3 regions of the Pseudarthrobacter sp. Hb11 genome follow, and region 1 is predicted to be linked to each of the others. Evidence: riboswitches for the same ligand, from Rfam matches in the RefSeq annotation. Region 1 holds a riboswitch; each other region holds the start of a gene.
The links. A riboswitch is a leader RNA that binds a small molecule or an ion and turns the genes downstream of it on or off. The one in region 1 is predicted to bind cyclic di-AMP.
Positions count from the first base shown of each region.

Region 2: it holds a riboswitch for cyclic di-AMP, as region 1 does, so the genes downstream of both, AC50X7_RS00580 (LysM peptidoglycan-binding domain-containing protein) here and AC50X7_RS16320 (C40 family peptidase) in region 1, are expected to answer to the same signal.
Region 3: it holds a riboswitch for cyclic di-AMP, as region 1 does, so the genes downstream of both, AC50X7_RS10010 (aggregation-promoting factor C-terminal-like domain-containing protein) here and AC50X7_RS16320 (C40 family peptidase) in region 1, are expected to answer to the same signal.

Region 1 is NZ_JBWZCM010000014.1:52,821-55,889, forward strand. It holds gene AC50X7_RS16315 (M23 family metallopeptidase) at 1-788, shown strand, start outside; cyclic di-AMP (ydaO/yuaA leader) riboswitch at 917-1,096, shown strand; gene AC50X7_RS16320 (C40 family peptidase) at 1,167-1,889, shown strand; gene AC50X7_RS16325 (NlpC/P60 family protein) at 2,053-2,856, shown strand.
Region 2 is NZ_JBWZCM010000001.1:115,316-118,384, reverse strand. It holds gene AC50X7_RS00590 (TraR/DksA family transcriptional regulator) at 1-45, opposite strand, end outside; gene AC50X7_RS00585 (dienelactone hydrolase family protein) at 169-1,152, opposite strand; cyclic di-AMP (ydaO/yuaA leader) riboswitch at 1,450-1,622, shown strand; gene AC50X7_RS00580 (LysM peptidoglycan-binding domain-containing protein) at 1,626-2,492, shown strand; gene AC50X7_RS00575 (protein adenylyltransferase SelO) at 2,593-3,069, opposite strand, start outside.
Region 3 is NZ_JBWZCM010000005.1:75,738-78,806, forward strand. It holds partial or broken gene AC50X7_RS10005 (DNA-binding response regulator) at 371-574, shown strand; cyclic di-AMP (ydaO/yuaA leader) riboswitch at 932-1,092, shown strand; gene AC50X7_RS10010 (aggregation-promoting factor C-terminal-like domain-containing protein) at 1,098-1,844, shown strand; gene AC50X7_RS10015 (glyoxalase superfamily protein) at 2,029-2,403, opposite strand; gene upp (uracil phosphoribosyltransferase) at 2,449-3,069, opposite strand, start outside.

The DNA.
Region 1 (3,069 bases):
TCCCTGCTTCGACACCGCGCGTTGTCGAAGTCATCACCTCGGAACGCCCCCGCGATCCGCACCGTGATGCGCGCCGGCGTCGGGGTCCATTCCGTCAAATTACCGAGTTCGCTGCTGCCAGCGGCATCGGCCAGAAGGCCGGCGTCGCCCTGGCCGCCACCGGACTGGTGCTCACCGTGACCGTACCGGCCACCAGTCCCGTGATGGCTACGGATGCCTCAGGGAGCTCTCCTGTTGCCGCGTCCGCTGTAGCCCCACAGCCCAAAATTTCCGCGGAAGCGGAGGCCGAAATAGACTTCAGCCGATCCGCCGTGGTCACCGAAGCGGACCCCGACGGGAAGCTGAAACAGCTGCTCAGTGCCCAGTCTGCGGGCGCCATCACCCGCGCCGCTTCCACCGGAAGCCTCGGTGCCCCGCTCGCTGCATTGAGCACTGCCTCGCCCTTTGGTTACCGCGTCAGCCCCATCACGGGAGGCTCCGGTGACTTCCACCGCGGACAGGATTACGTAGCCCAGTGCGGCACCTCTGTTCTGGCTGCGGCCACCGGAACCGTTACCTTTGTGGGCTGGCACGAGTACGGTGGCGGCAACCGCGTTGTAGTGGACCACGGCAACGGCCTGGAAACCACGTACAACCACCTCTCCTCTTTCAGCGTGAAGGAGGGGCAGACAGTATCCCGCGGGGATGTTGTGGCCCTCAGCGGGACCACGGGAGCCTCCACAGGCTGCCACCTGCACTTCGAGGTCCAGGTCAACGGCGAAGTTGTTGACCCCACGGGCTGGCTTTAGTCAAGTGACGGTGAACTATCAAATGATGTTGACCTGCCGTGACCTGAATGTGACATTCAAGCAAAACTGCTGTACCGTCTAACTCGCGTCAACTTTTCCGAAGTTGACGCTCTTGTGCGGATTGCCTAACTCTGCCACCGCTCAAGGTCCGTTCGCATTTCATCGTCTGGCAGGGGCGGGGGAACCAATTATGGCCTTCAGTTTGAAGGCCTTGGGGTTAAGTCGCAAAAGCTTCCCAGGAAGCCGCGCGGCCGGGTGACTCCCATCCGAATCCGACAGCTCACCTCGCAGGCATTGGGAGAGGCTACCTTCGTGTCTTCACGCCATAATTCTGCGCGCCACCGTGCGCAATCGGTTCGTACCAACCCCCTGGACACCATGTCCAAGGCTGTTAGTGCCAATGCCGGGACAGTAGGTCGCCAGGCTGCAGTTATCGCTGCTGCGTCCGGCCTCGTCCTGACCTTGGGCCTGCCGGCCAACGCGGCGGACACCACCGCTGGTGTCTCTGCTTCCACCGAGTCCGGGTCCGCGCAGTCGGCCCTCGCGGTCACTGCGGCACCCACGGCTACCGTGTCCTTCGAGCGTCCGGTGGTCAAGACCATCGCCGCTCCCGTGCTGGAGCCGGTGACTGTCCAGTCAACTTCTGATGACGATGACACGGCCGCGGCCACCGACACGGACACCGTTTCCACAGAGTCCACCGCATCGGTTTCCACAGAGACCACCGCATCGGCAGCAGCAGAGAAGGTCGTGGCCACCGCGTCCTCCGCTGCCACCTCCGGCATTGCGGCCATCGCGTACACCGGCATCGGCAGCCCGTATGTGTGGGGCGGCACCACCCCCAGCGGCTGGGACTGCTCCGGCTTCACCCAGTGGGTTTACGCCCAGGCCGGCATCAGCATCCCCCGCGTCAACGCCTGGACTGCGATGAAGCCCACGTCCACGCCGCAGCCGGGCGACCTGGTTATGCAGAACGGCGGTGCGCACGTCGGCATCTACGTTGGCAACGGCATGATGATCAGCGCCTTGAACCCCTCGCAGGGAACGCTCCTGCACTCGGTAGCTGCTACCGGTTCCTCCGCGTTCTACACCATGAACTAGTTCTTCGACCTTACGGTCCAAGGGCTTTTTCTTTGCCCAAACGCTTTTCGCTAAATCACACATCCCCCGTTCGGGGCGTGCCGGCGTACCCCCAAGATGCCGGCACGTCCAGTCACCTTTGGCTGCCTACATGCGGTTTGAAGGAAAACGAAAGAGAGAACTGATGACTACTCGTGCAACCGCACGGCACCGCGCCGAGGTCACCAAAACCAACTCGCTCGCCATCATTGCCAAGGCTGTCGGCGACAACGCCGGCGGCGTAGGACGCCAGGCAGCTGTCATCGCAGCTGCTTCCGGTCTGGTCCTGACCAGCGGCCTGGCTGCCAACGCTGCTGACGCCAACGTTCAGCGCGACTCCGCTCCGGCTTCCACCCTGGAAGTTGAAGCAACGGTTGAGGCTCCCATCTCGGCTGCTTCCACCATTGCCATCACCTTCGAGAAGCCTGCCGTGACCACCACGCCGGCTCCCGTTGTGGAAGCTCCGGAGCCCGAGGTTGAGGTTGAGGTTCAGGAAGCAGCTCCGGCTCCGGCTCCGGCTCCGGCTCCCGCGCCCGCTCCCGCCGCAGAGACGGCCGCTGTTGCCAAGGTGACCGCCACGGCTCCGGCCGCTGCAGCCCCCGCCGCTCCTGCCTCGGCAAGCGGCAAGGGCGCAGCCATTCTGTCCGCCGCCTACGCCCAGCTCGGCGTTTCGCAGGACTGCACCATGCTGGTGACCAACTCCCTGGCTGCCGTGGGCATCAACTTCCATGACTGGCCTGCCGGTTACCTCTCCCTGGGGCGCACCGTGAGCGCCGCCGAGGCTCAGCCGGGCGACCTCATCTACTACGCCGACGGTGGTTCCGGCATGGCCCACATCGCCGTCTACGCCGGCAACGGCCAAGCGGTGCACGGCGGCTACAACGGCAACCAGACCGTTGTCTTCAGCGCCAACGTGGGCTCCGGCCCGGTGTTCATCCGCGTCAACTGACATCCTTGCAGCCCGCGCTTAGCGGTTGATCAAGACACATCAGGACCCCTGCCCTTGCGGCGGGGGTCCTGTCTGTTTAAACCCCGGGTCCATCTGCCCGGGGCACTAATTGCCAGCCGGACGCGGCGGCCCGGGTCAGGAATTAGCTGATAGTGCACTTCTTTGTTTACTCTTGTGGTGTCGATCCATAGCCCGGACCATGCCGAGGGCAGC
Region 2 (3,069 bases), on a different contig from region 1:
CCGCTCCTCCTCGAGCAGGATCCGGAACCGTTCAAAGTCGGACATGGCAAAAGCCTAGCGCGAGTGGTTCGGGTACCCGCTTCAGCCGCGCATTGAAGGCTGGCGTGCCTTCATCGGTTATGCGATCGAGTTCCGCGCCGACTCAGGGTTTGGCAGGAACGCCGGGGCCTAAAGGTGCTGGCCAAACCAGGCGAGGGTGTCGTTCCACGCGGCCGTGGCCTGGGCTTCGTTGTAGCGGTCGCCGGTGTCGTTGTGGAAGGCGTGCTCCACGCCGGGGTAGACGGTGATCTGGTGGACAACGTTGGTTGCCGCAAGCGCATCCTTGAGCGCAGGCACGGCGGCGGTGATGCGTTCATCACGTTCAGCGTAGACTCCAAAAACTGCCGCTTTTATGCCCGGCACCTTGCCCAGGTCGGGGGCGGGGCCATAAAACGCGGCCGTGGCCTTCAGCCCGTCCAGCTCCGTGGCTGCCTGCCAGGTGATTCCGCCGCCGAAGCAGTAGCCGGTCATGGCGATGCGCTGGCCGTCCACAAAGTCCTGGCCCCGGAGATACTCCACCGCTGCCTTGAAGTCGGCAATGTGACGCTGGGCGCCTGCCTGGGTGAGGGCACCGGGAACAGCGTCACGGTCCAGGTTCGCAGTCCCGCCTTCCCGGCTCAGCAAATCAAGAGCCAGGGCAACGTAGCCCTCTCCCGCAAAGCGCCGCGCCACGTCTTCTATATGGGCTGTCAGCCCTCGGTTCTCATGGCAGATTAGCACTGCAGGGCTGCGCCCTGCCCGCTCCGGCTTGGCCTGGTAGGCGCTGATAGAGGTTCCCCCGGACGGAAAATGGATGGTCGCCGTCGTCATCCCTGATGCGCCCTCCGGGAGGGAAAGCGGGCTCTTGGCCCCAGGGACGGCACCTGCGGCTCCTGCGCCGGCCGTTCCGGTGGCCGACGATGTGGAAAGTTCCGGTGTGGGCATGGGGTCGGTGCTCCGCGGTACCTCGCTGGGAGTGCAACCTACCAGCAGCATCGCCGCCGCGGCTGCCGCCATGCTGCCCGTAATGAAGGCAACCCGCCGGGTGAAAGTCCGCTGGCTCAGAGTACCGGCGCGGTAGTCGTCAAAAAATTCCTCAATCAAGTACTTTTCGTACTTTCCAAGCTGAATCACGGCGCCTCCTAGGGGGTGGCCATATCCTCCTCCGCGCGGCGCTTCCGGGGCAAGCTTCCGGCCCCGTTATCCAGTCCATTTACGAGTTTGTGACCAAAGCAACACGGCTTCCGTAACAGGATAGTATCTCGCGAGGTCAGCCGCGTGGTAAACCCAATTCCAGTCATTTGCGGAATGTGATAGAAGCACCTCGCATGTTACCCAAACGTGACAATGCACCCGAAGTCGGGTTAGGGTCTTCAGGTGTCCCTCCCAAACGGGACATTCCCCTCAGTATGCCGAGCCCTGCCACTGACCCGGGAACCAACGCTTTCCAGCTGGCAGGGACGGGGGAACCACGTTTCCACCGGCCTCACGCGAGGCCTTGGGGTTAAGTCGAGAGCGACACCGTTCATTACGGAATTGCTCCCGGCCGGGTATCTCCAACCCGAACCCGACAGCTCACCCCGCAGGCATGGGAGAGGCGATCAACCGTGTCAAAAAATTCCACTACCGCCCGTCACCGCGCGACTCCGGCCCGCTCAATCGCGCTTGAGGGTCTGGCTGTCTCAGCCAAGTCCCTTGGCCGCCCGGCGCTCGCCGTTGCAGCAGCATCCGGCATTGCCTTCGGTGTGGGCGCCCCGGCCCACGCAGGCGTAACCGGTCCGGACACCACCGAGACCACTAACACCCAGGCTTACGCAGCACCGGCTGCTGCAGTGGCTGCCCCCGCAGCAGCTGCAGGCAACGTGCACACCGTTGTTGCCGGCGATACCCTGGGCGCCATCTCGGCCGCCCACGGAGTAGCCCTGAATGATGTCCTGTCCGCCAATGGGCTGTCGATCTCCGCGATCATCTACCCCGGTGACGAGATCAAGGTCCCCGGCGCCGGTTCCGTTGCAGCCGCTCCGGCGGCTCCGGCAGCTGCGGCTCCGGCTCCGGCTCCGGCCGTGACTGCCGCCGCCCCGGCCAACACCGGAATGAACCTGTCCTACGCCTCCACCGCTCCTGCTCCGGCAGCACCCGCCCCGGCAGCTCCCGCGGCCGCCGGCACCGGTACCGGCGCAGCCATCCTCGCGAACGCCTACGGCCAGGTGGGCGTCCAGCAGGACTGCACCGCCATGGTGGAGAAGGCTCTCCGTTCCGTGGGCAAGAGCGTTGGCGACCTGGCCCCGGGCCAGTTCTACCAGTACGGCACCACTGTGGGCACCCCGGCTCCCGGTGACCTGGTGATCACCGCCGGTCACGTTGGCGTCTTCGCCGGCAACGGCCAGGTTGTCAGCGGTGGCGTAGACGGCTTCAAGACCGAGGTCCACTCCATCAGCTGGCTCAGCGGCGCTTCCTTCGTCCGCGTAGCGTAGTAACACCACCCGAGGAGGGGCGGCAGGCGGGATTCTTCCCGGCTGCCGCCCCTGTTTTGTTTCCGGCCTTCCTGAGCCGGTGCTCAGCTGCCGGGGGCGCTCAGGTCCCGCAGAAGGTCTGGTAGCTGCCGAAGTCCTCCGGCGCTCCCTCGGTGTAGCGTTCCAGCCCTGGTCGCTCAGTGAACGGGGCGCGGACCACTTCGAGGAGCCGGGTGAAGGGATCAAGGTCTCCGTCCGTTGCTGCGGCGAGCGCTTCCTCTACCAGATGGTTGCGTGGAATGTAGGCGGGATTGACCCGGTCCATCAGGTCCGCGTCCGGTTGCAGGGCACGCCACCGCGCGGCCCATGTGTCGAAGGCAGCCAGGTCAAGGACCATCCCGCGGGCTGGGCGGTCATTTCCCCTTGCCGCCTGGGAGAGGTTCCGGAAGAACGACGTGTAGTCGACCGGTCCGTCCTTCAACAGGGCCACCAGCCCATCCACCAGTTCCGAGGCTTCTTCAGCCTCCGCGCTCCCGGCAGGGGCTTCTGCCAATCCGAGTTTGGTTTTCATCCCGGCAAACCAGGCCTCGCTGTATTG
Region 3 (3,069 bases), on a different contig from region 1:
CTGTTGAGTTCTTGTTCACAATGGAAGTGTGCAGCGTAACAATGCTAACTTGCAAGTAACAATGGACGCTCCGGTCCGCATATTGAGACAAAAGCGCTTAATGTGCTGCAGATCACGATTCTGACGAATGGTCGGATTGCTGATCATTTCCCCGGTTTTCTGTCCCCCGGGCTGCCGAAGCTGAACATAATTCGGGCCCGCCCCCGTCAACGAGCTTTTTCTTCAGATGCACTGGGAATGCCGAAATCGCCCAGCCGTGCGGGGTCTTCTGTCCAGCGGCACTGGGGCTTGGACAGTAAAAATGCCTCGTCCTCCGCCTCAGGAACAACCAGACCGAGAGGCACAGGAACCCCATAGCCGCGGCTAACCGATCGATCGCCCCCAGCCCTCCCACCCGGACGGATCCCCCATCCGCGCCCTGGTGGTTGACGACGAGCCAAGCCTGTCCGAGCTGATCAGCATGGGCCTGCGCGTGGCCGGCTGGTCGGTGGCGGTGGCTGCGGACGGTCGCCCCGACGGTGCAAAGTGGCTGCCCATCGAAAGCGTCAGTGACGAAAAGGTGATGGTGCCCGGGCATAACTGGCGGCTGCAGCTTCCGGACGAGCCCGTTGTGGTCAACGGCGATCCTTCGCAGCTGCGCCAGGTTGCTGATGAATCTGTTGTCGAACGCGCGGAAACAAACCTCGGCCGGAACCACCGCGGAGGCTGTCTCGGGCTGTCCATCGTGAAGGCCCCCGGAGGAAGGGTAACGGTGACGTCACAGCCACTGCGCGCTGAACCTGCCCTGCAACTGCTGATCCTGTGACCCTTTCGGCAAGGCGACGCGCCGTCGTCGTGATCTCTGTTACCAAAATGTGACTTGTGCTGGTAATTCCTGTACCGTCGATTAGGTACGGTTCCCGTTCGGGCCGTATATCCGGATGACGCCAAGCTCTGCCACTTCCCGGATTCCTCTTGAACCAAGGCAGAGGCGGGGGACCCACCGTCCCGGGCACTGATTGCCCTTGGGGTTAAGCCAGCACGTGATCCTTCCGTCTGGCCGGATGCCCTCATCCGAACCCGACAGCTAACTCCGCAGGTGTGAGAGGCGATTCATTATGTTCAAGTTCCTGGCACAGCCACGCCCGAAAAACGAGTCTGCACCGCAGGCCGCACCGGAAACCGGCAAAATCCCTTCCTTCGGCAAGCGCGCCGCCGTGGTGGCCGCGTCATGCGCACTCCTAATTGGGGCGGGCGCTGCAGGGCAGGCTACGGAAACCAGCATCCGCGTAGCAGCCACCGAGACGCAGGCCGCCGAGGCGCAATCCAGCCTCAGCATCGAGAAGAGCGAGATCACGGCGAATCCCGCGCCGGAGTCTGCTGCCCCAGCCCTGCCGAAAATCAATGTGGTTCCGCAGGCGGCCGAGCCCGCACCGGCTCCGAAAGCCGCACCGGCACCCGCTCCCAAGCCTGCGCCGGCACCAAAACCTGCCCCGAAACGTGCACCGGCACCCAAGCCTGCCCCCGCACCTAAGCCTGCCCCCGTCGTCGCGGTCAATGATCCCGCCGGCGCCCAGGCTTATGCCGCTAGCAAGCTGGGAAGCTACGGTTGGGCTCCTGACCAGATGCAGTGCCTGAAGACACTGTGGACCAAGGAATCGGACTGGACCACCACGGCCACCAACCCGAGCAGCGGCGCCTACGGCATCGTCCAGTCCCTGCCCGCCGAGAAGATGGCCAGCGCCGGCGCGGACTACCGCACCAACTACCGCACCCAGATCAACTGGGGCCTGGACTACATCCAGGAGCGCTACCAGTCCCCGTGTGGTGCGCTGAACTTCCACCTGTCGAACAACTGGTACTAAGCCCACCGGTTCCACAGGACACGTCAGCCGGCGCGGCCCGCACCTCGTAGAGGGGCGGGCCGCCCGGCGTATTGTGCACCATGACCGCGGGGCGAAGCCAAAACTGCGGGAACCCCTCGCGGCGGATTGCCAAGATGGTTGCAGACCTCAAGCCGGAAAGAAATGACCTGGCCGTCGCAGCAGGTCAGGCGCCGCGGCCGGGGATGTACTGGACGGCCCACCTGTTGCCGTCGGGATCGGCGAAGTACACAAAGTGGCCCCAGTCCTGTATGTCGACGTCACTGACGTCTACCCCGTTGTTTTTCAGATGCTGGTGCGCGGCAGAGATGTCGTCCACCACGAGCTGGAGGTTGGAGCCGGTGCCCGGAGGTGCGTCCGTAAGCCCCTCCCCAATGCAGATCGAGCAGGCCGAGCCCGGCGGCGTCAGCTGGACAAAGCGGATCGAGTCCGTGGGCCGCTCATCGAAGTCGGCATTGAACCCCACCTTGTTGACGTAGAAATCCTTGGCGCGGTCCACGTCTGACACAGGGACATACACAAGTTCCAGTTTCCAGTCCATCCGCACAGGCTAGCGACGCGGCGCGGAATGCAAAAGGCTTGAGGACTACCCCGCGATGCCGTAAAGGCGGTCGCCCGCGTCCCCGAGTCCGGGGACGATGTATGACTTCTCGTTGAGCTTTTCGTCGATTGAAGCCAGGACGATGGTTACGTTGGCGTCCGCGAGTTCCTCCTCCAGCTTCGCCAGGCCTTCCGGCGCGGCGAGGAGACAGATGCAGGTTACGTCCGAAGCGCCGCGCTTGAAGAGGAACTTGATGGCTTCGCGCAAGGTTCCGCCGGTGGCGAGCATGGGGTCCAGGACGAAGATCTGCCGGTCCGTGAGGTTCTCGGGGAGGCGCTCGGCGTAGGTGATGATGTCCAGGGTCTCCTCGTCCCGGGCCATGCCCAGGAAACCGACCTCTGCGGTGGGAACAAGTTTCGTCATACCCTCGAGCATGCCCAAGCCGGCGCGCAGGATAGGGACCACCAGCGGCGTGGGCTTGGTGAATGCGGTGCCCACGGTGGTGCTGACCGGCGTTTCAATGGTGACGGGCTCGGTGCGCACCTCGCGGGTGGCCTCGTAGGCAAGGAGTGTCACCAGCTCCTCCGTCAGCTGCCGGAAGACCGGGGACGGGGTGTTCTTGTCCCGCAGGACCGTGAGCTTATGGGCGACCAGCGGGTGGTCCAC